Regions from separate parts of the Lysinibacillus sp. CD3-6 genome, predicted to be linked through region 2. Evidence: riboswitches for the same ligand, from Rfam matches in the RefSeq annotation. Region 2 holds a riboswitch; the other holds the start of a gene.

Region 1 (4,102 bases), 2.1 Mb from region 2:
GTTTAGTTGTACCACATATTTTGCGACTAATTATTGGTGGAGATCATAAATATTTACTACCTACTTCCGCGTTGGCTGGTGGCTTACTTGTTGTGTTTGCTGATACAATAGCGAGAACCGTATTTGATCCTATTGAGTTTCCTGTAGGCATTTTGCTAGCATTCGTTGGTGGACCGTATTTCCTTTATTTAATTCATAGAAAGGGGAATTCCATTGCTACGAACTGAGCACATACAGTATCAACATGAGTTCACTCAATTTCGATTAAATGATATTAACCTGAAAATTAATGAAGGGGAAGTTGTAAGTTTAATAGGTCCGAATGGCTCGGGGAAATCAACATTATTACGAGTAATATCACGTCTTTTAAAACCGAATAGTGGGACAGTTTTTTTAAATGAGCGTAATATTCATGAAATGAAGTCTAAAGAGGTAGCTAAAACACTAACAATGCTTCCGCAAATGAATAATCATCAATTAGATTTAACTGTGCGTGAGTTAGTAGAGTTTGGGCGTCATCCACATAGCGGAGGAAAGACGGTCCTGTCAAAAGAGGATAAAGAAATTGTTGATTGGGCGATTGACGTAACTAGACTGAAAGACTTACAAAATCGGGTACTACCTTCGATGTCTGGGGGTGAGCGTCAACGTGCTTGGATCGCAATGACTGTAGCACAGCATCCCAAAGTGTTGCTTCTAGATGAACCAACAACATATCTAGATATTGCACACCAATTAGAAGTGATGGAGCTTGTAAAAGAGTTAAATCAAAAATACAATATGACCGTTATAATGGTGTTACATGATATTAACCAAGCCGCACAAAATAGCGAACGTCTGATTGTATTAAAGAAAGGCAAAATCTATTACGATGATTCACCACATTGTGTATTATGTAAAGAAATGTTTCAATCAATTTTTGAAATAGATGCGGAAATTTATATGCAAGACGGAAATCCAATCTTTACGCCGATAAAATTGTGCTCAAGTTCTTGTGAAAAATCGTAGGCTATTTTTAAAAAGAAATTAGAACTAAAACTACAACACTATATACATTAATCTATTGAAGAAAAGGAGACTAAAAAATGATTGGTATAATTTATTACGCATATGGCGCACCGAAATCTTTAGACGATGTAACACCTTATTTTACACATATAATGAAAGGTAAAACACCACCACCTCATGTAATTGAAAATGTGATGGCACAATTTAAAAAATTAGGTGGTGTTGATCCACTAGCAGCAAATACGGGGCGTATTGCTAAAGGGCTGGAACATGCTTTACAGCAACGTGTAACAGAACCTGTAAAAGTATATAACGCATACAAACATACAGAACCTTATATTCCAGATGTTGTTAACACAATGCTTAGAGATGGTATTACAACTTTTATAACACTACCTGTAAATCCGATTATGTCTACAGGGGCAGCAGCGTTTCATGATGAAGTTAGTACGTTATTAGCTTCTCATGACGTTAAAGTTATCCATGCGAAAAATTGGCATTTAAATCATGATTTACTTGCTGTTTATAAAGACCGTGTTCAACGTGCATTTGAATGGATTCCTGCTGAAAAACGAGCACAGACGCATGTTTTATATACAGTCCATAGTCAGCCTATTGACCCTGAAAAAAACGAGCACTATGTGCGCCAGTTTTCCGAATTAGCCGAAGCCATTTCTAAAGAAGCACAAATTGCGAACTGGCATGTTACATATCGAAGTGGTCATGGGAAAGGTGACTGGCTAGGTCCAAATGTAAAAGATAAAATTAATTCATTGCAAGGCGAGGGTGCTCAAGGTATCGTCACATGTGAGCTTCTTTCACTTTCAGCGGATATTGAGTCGTATTTTGAAGTTGGAAATGAATGTCATCGATTGTGTGAGGAACTGCAAGTTGAATTTGCACAATCGGAGTTTCCAGGTGATAGCTATGATACCATTCAAGCTTTAGCTGCCATTGTCGAATCATTTATTCCCGCACAATAACTGAACAGGTTAATAAATTACGATTAACTATTGTAAAGTCTATATTGCCATCTGATGTCGATATTCCATTGATGTCAGATGGTTATTTGTTTTATATCAATATAGCGAACAGAATAGCCACGAATAAAAACACTTCATTCTAATCTGAACTAGCATAAATGATATCTAACAAACGGCAAATCTATTTTAATATTTTTTTGTGTGTATAATGAAAAATTGAATAGAAGTTATAGGGCTTACGATAGTGGCTAAAATATGATAACAGCTATAAAATTATATAAGTACATATTAAATATAATACGCAGTTTAATTTAGGCTTCAGTAGGTAGAATAATAATTGCTTAACATTTGATAAAGCTTTTCATGGAAAACCGTCTATCATTCTTTAGAACTATTGACGATATTATTAATTATACTAACCTAGCTAGTCATTTTTCATTTATTAACCGTTTGTTGTTCCTAAAGAAAATAGTGAAAAGTTACACTATAAAGAATTCGCTTTTCTTGATTTACTTTTTACTTGAAGGATGGTACACTTAATTGTGTTCAACAACAATATATTGTGTTAGTTTTATATAGGTACTACTATATGTAGTTTAATAGGGAAGTTCGGTATATCCGACGCTGTCCCCGCAACTGTTAAGCTGACGATGATTTAATCCACTGTGCATTCGTATGGGAAGGATATCAGAGAATGAAGCAAAGCCAGGAGACCTGCCTATAATAAAACAATTCAACCTTTCTTCGGGGAATAAGAAATGGGGACGTGACGATTTTTTTGTTTTTTTACGTTTCTAACTTAGGCTGTCTCTCCCAAGAGATAGCCTTTTTATATTATGAAAAGAGGGAATTTAAAATGAAACTTTATACGAAAACTATATGCCCAAAATGTCTTTGGGTCAAATCGGAATTACAACGTGCAGGACTTGAAGCAGAAATTGTGAATATTGATCACGATGAGCAAGCAAAACAAAAAATTATGGACGCAGGTTTTTTAAGTGTGCCTGTTCTTGAAGTAAATGACACATTTATAGGAGATGTTAAAGAAATTGTTTCTCAAATTGAGATGATTGCAATATGATCGTTTATGCTAGTCGTACAGGTAATGTGCGAAGTATTGTGACGAAATTAGATGGGGAATCTATTGAAATTTATGATGGATTGTTGCTGACTGAGCCCTTTCTATTAATTACATACACGGACGGCTTAGGTGATATTCCTGCAAAAGTAGCTCGCTTTTTAGAGCAAAACAAGGAATATTGCAAGGGAGTAGCTGTAAGTGGTAATAGTAATTTTGGGCACCATGTGTTTGGTGGAGCTGGCGAAAAAATTGCAGAAACCTACCAGGTCCCGCTAGTGCGTAAATTAGATTTACGTGGATATCAGGCTGATTATGAAGTAATACAAACGTTTTATGAAACGAGGGTGAAGGGATGAAAACATACTTAAAGCTTAATAATGAGGTGCTTAATCGCTATAGCACGACGGGTCAATTAGAGCTTGAAAAGGACCGTGAAGCAACACGCCGTTATTTTTTAGAATATGTAAATGTGCGTCTACGTTATTTTATTGATATTGAGGAGAAAATACGCTATTTAGTCGATGAAGGTTATTACGAGAAAGAGTTTATCGACATGTATGAGATAGATTTTATTAAACACTTATACAAAAAAGCATACGATTACAATTTCCGCTTCCCATCTTTTATGAGTGCAAGTAAATTTTACGATAGTTACGCAATGAAAAGTCGTGACGGGGAAGAAATTTTAGAAAAATATGAGGATCGTATTGTTATCATCGCTTTATATTTAGCACAAGGGAACACGGTTTTAGCAGAACGTTCCGTTGAAGCAATGATGGAGGCGTATCAACCAGCAACTCCAACCGCATTAAATAGTGGAAAAAAAGCGCGTGGCGAATTAGTAAGCTGCTTTAAACTTTCAATGGATGATTCTATGAATAGTATTGCTGAAAATATTGGTTATTGTTTAGAGCTATCACGCCTTGGCGGTGGAGTAGGGGTAAACTTAACAGATTTACGTCCATTAGGAGATCCAATTAAAGAAATTTTAAATCGTGCAAGTGGTGTGATTCCAGTTGCTAAACTTTTA
Region 2 (4,102 bases):
GGCGTGTATTGGAGAACAATTGGCAAGATGAAAAATATATTGCCACAATTAGTCCTATCCTAAAACAGCAAAAAACGATTGGTTATGTCTTTATGTTTCAAAATACAGATTCCATTCATGCGTTAATGGAACGATTAAACAAACATTTTCTAATTGTCGGCCTCGTTTCAGGATTGGTGACCATTGCCGTTATTATTGTGCTATCGCGAAAATTAGCCCAACCTTTGATGGCTATGAAGGAAGCGACATTGAAAATGAATAAAGGGGATTTTACTGTCGCCCTTTCAACTAATGGCAAAGATGAACTTAGTGATCTTGCCAATGCTATTCAACAGTTATCCGATGATTTAAATCATTTAAGAGAAGAAAGAAAGGAATTTTTAGCTAGTATTGCTCATGAGCTAAGAACACCCATTACCTTTATAAAGGGCTATACAGATATTCTTTACAAACGAGATTTAACGGAGCAGGATCGTCAAAAATATTTAGGCATTATTATTGAAGAAACGAATCGGCTCTCAAGGTTAATTAAAGACTTATTTGATTTAGCAAAAATGGATGAAAATGCGTTTGTCATTAACAAAGAATGTCTTCATTTGGATGACCTAGTGGCAAGTATAGAGGTGAAGCTACGGCCTGCATTTCAGGAAAAACGAATCCACTTTTTTGTTCAATGTGATGAGGGATTAACATTAATGGCGGATGCAGTAAGACTAGAACAAATTGTTTTGAATTTGTTAAATAATGCTTTAGCTTATTGCTCTTCAGGAGATTCAACGTTCTTTATAGTAAAAAGAGACAATAACTTATTAAAAATAATTGTGAAAGATACTGGAAAGGGGATACCGAAGAAGGAATTACCTTATATTTTTGAACGCTTTTATAGAGTTGAAAAATCTCGTGCGCGTGCATACGGCGGTTTGGGATTAGGTCTTGCTATTGTGAAAGAGCTTGTCCATGCACACGGAGGCGAAGTGACCGTTGTTAGTGAAGAAAACAAAGGGACTACTTTTGAATTATTATTTAAGGGGTAGGAACGAGTGAAAACATTATTATTAATTGACGATGAACCAAGAATGTTAGAGTTACTAACGCTTTATTTAGAACCTTCTTTTTATTGCATTGCCATGTCCACGGTGAAAGATGCTTTAGACTATTTAGAAGAGCATCATGTAGATTTAGTACTGTTAGATATTATGATGCCTGATATAGACGGTTGGCAAGCATGTCAGGAAATAAGGAAGTTTTGGGATGTGCCGATCATTATGCTAACAGCAAAAGCGGAACAGGTTGATATTATAAGAGGCTTAAATATGGGGGCAGACGACTACATGTTAAAGCCTTTCGATGAGGAGGAGTTATTAGCACGTATACATGCAGTTTTAAGAAGAACAAAAACAGAAGAAACAGTAGTTGTTTTTGAAGGGCTACGATTAAATAAAGAATCCGTTGAATTGTCTTTTCACCAAGAGGATATTCTTTTAACGCCAAAAGAATTTGCCATGATAGCGTTATTTCTTGAATATCAAAATAAAGTTTTTTCAAGAGAACATTTAATTAATACTGTCTGGGGATATAATGTAACAATTGAAGATCGAACAATTGATTCACATGTGCGTAATTTACGGGATAAACTACGGAAAAGTGGCTTTCCTGTAGATGATTATTTACTGACAGTATGGGGAATCGGCTATAAATGGCATAAGCTAGCTGACAAAAAATATTAGACAAATAATTAGCAACAACCTCTGAAGGAATAACCGTCAGAGGTTGATTTTTTATTTGGACGCTAGTTCGTCTTCTGTAACCCATTTATGATTTTTCATTTCTTCCCCTGTAGTTGTTGAAGGGTAATCAATCATATAAACGGTTGTTTGGACTGCTTCATCAATGTGAACAGTGGCATTTTCCATGCCTTTCATATGCGATGCAGTTGTTTTAACTTCTGTGCCTGGAGCCAACGGGGCATCACCAGGATCTATTAATTCCTCATGTATAACCCATTTATGATTTTCTATTTTCTTTCCTCCAGTAGTCGGTTCATAGGAAACAATATAGGCTGTTGTATCATATGCCCCAACAATCGTTGCCTCTGCTCCTTCCATCCCAGACATATGTCCTTCCGTAATAACAGCAGTAGTGCCTACTGGAAATTTAGGATTTTCAGCAGTTTTTAAAGTAGAAGGAACATCACCAGAGCTTGAATGATCCATCTCTTCGCCATGATCCATTACTTCACTATTAGCAGGTTGTGACTCGACTGTATCCTCAGAGCAAGCCGAAAGTATTAGTAAAGTGATTGCCGCCATGAAACCGAGAAATAAATTTCTTTTGAATATCATATGAATTTCCTCCTTACTATTTATTGTTTTTAATGTAACAAGTAAATGTGCAGAAATTATGGATAAGGTTTTCTACGAAAATTTATATGTATGAAGTTGAAAAGAGGAAAGATTGATTCCTAGATGAAAGAAGCTATAGACTAGCATAATTATGTATGATAGAATCGTCATAATTTTAAAATTTCAGATACTATTGGTGTGACACTTGTTAATGAGTGCCACTTAAAAGGGAAGTCGGTGTAAGTCCGACGCTGTCCCGCAACTGTAACGAGGAGTTCTATGATGTAGTAGCCACTGTGCTTTAAGGAATGGGAAGGCAATCATAGTTACGTAGAATCGAAGCCAGGAGACCTGCCAATTAGTTTTACCTGTAATGCCCACGAGGATGCAAGCAATTACGGACAATTGATGGATACTTCTCCAACTTTGTTTAACCTAGGGTATTTCTATGCATTATTGCGTAGAATACCCTTTTTTATTGCTTCGTATTTATCATGATTGATAAGGAGTTAATAAACAAATGAACAAAAAATTTATGTACTTTTCATTGATCCTTCTTTTAGTGCTGATAGCTTCTATGACAGCTGCTATTATGATTGGATCTGTGTCAATTACACCGCTACATGTCTGGAAGGTTATTTTCTCGAAAATTCCAATTTTCCCAAATACGATAGAGCCTGATTGGAGTCGCTCACAGGAGATTATTATATGGCAAATACGTGTCCCACGTGTCATACTTGCCGCCATTGTTGGAGCAGGCTTAGCTATTGCTGGCGCGGCTGTGCAAGCACTTGTCCGTAATTCAATTGCGGATCCTTATATTTTAGGTATTTCTTCAGGAGCGACAGTCGGAGCTACGGCTGTCATTATTTTAGGTGCTTTTTCATTTTTAGGTATCTACGCACTTTCAGTAGCAGCCTTTTTAGGTTCCTTTATAGCGATTGTGTTGGTATTTTTCTTATCACGTGTAGGGGGACGTATTTCTATTTTCCGTTTGCTGTTAGCGGGGATGGCGGTATCATTTATATTGTCTGCAACTTCCAATTTTATGTTAATGATGTCCAAGGAAGAGGGCGGTATAAAAGCCGTTATGTATTGGATGCTAGGAAGTCTTGCAGGCGCAAAATGGAGTAATGTATTCATTCCGGCCATTATATTTTTCATCGTCTTTAGTTTGCTCTGGCTACATTATCGAAATTTAAATTTATTATTACTTGGAGAAGAAGCGGCAGTCACGTTAGGTGTTAATCTTCAACAATTTCGAATTCAACTGATACTACTTGTATCATTACTAACAGGTGTGCTTGTTGCAGTAAGTGGTTCCATTGGGTTTGTTGGCTTAATCATTCCACATATTGTGCGCTTAATTGTAGGATCTAATTATAAATACGTGATCCCTATTAGTGCATTATTAGGAGGGATTTTCTTAGTGTGGGCGGATGCGATTGCGCGAGTATTAATCGCACCAGAGGAAATGCCTATTGGAATCATTACTGCCTTTTGTGGCGGACCGTTTTTCATTTGGCTACTACGCCGTAACAATTATTCATTTGGTGAAGGAGATTAAAGGCTATGACATTAGAGGCGAAGCATGTATCATTCTCCATTCATGATCAGCGCATATTAGATGAAGTAAGCATTCAAATAAAAGAAAAGCAATTTGTCGGTTTAATTGGTCCTAATGGTAGTGGAAAGTCCACACTATTAAAAAATATGTATCGTTTATTAAAGCCTGAAAGTGGAACAGTTTTATTAAATGA

Evidence for each region. A riboswitch is a leader RNA that binds a small molecule or an ion and turns the genes downstream of it on or off. The one in region 2 is predicted to bind cobalamin.
Region 1: another riboswitch for cobalamin. It lies ahead of FH508_RS07430 (glutaredoxin family protein); the one in region 2 lies ahead of FH508_RS21335 (FecCD family ABC transporter permease).

Annotation. Positions count from the first base shown of each region.
Region 1 covers NZ_CP085880.1:1,567,435-1,571,536, forward strand. Annotated here, with positions in the region: gene FH508_RS07415 (FecCD family ABC transporter permease) at 1-227, shown strand, start outside; gene FH508_RS07420 (ABC transporter ATP-binding protein) at 214-1,008, shown strand; gene FH508_RS07425 (ferrochelatase) at 1,086-1,991, shown strand; cobalamin riboswitch at 2,552-2,728, shown strand; gene FH508_RS07430 (glutaredoxin family protein) at 2,848-3,072, shown strand; gene nrdI (class Ib ribonucleoside-diphosphate reductase assembly flavoprotein NrdI) at 3,069-3,428, shown strand; gene nrdE (class 1b ribonucleoside-diphosphate reductase subunit alpha) at 3,425-4,102, shown strand, end outside.
Region 2 covers NZ_CP085880.1:4,305,710-4,309,811, reverse strand. Annotated here, with positions in the region: gene FH508_RS21350 (HAMP domain-containing sensor histidine kinase) at 1-1,034, shown strand, start outside; gene FH508_RS21345 (response regulator transcription factor) at 1,041-1,727, shown strand; gene FH508_RS21340 (YdhK family protein) at 1,779-2,342, opposite strand; cobalamin riboswitch at 2,520-2,716, shown strand; gene FH508_RS21335 (FecCD family ABC transporter permease) at 2,863-3,909, shown strand; gene FH508_RS21330 (heme ABC transporter ATP-binding protein) at 3,915-4,102, shown strand, end outside.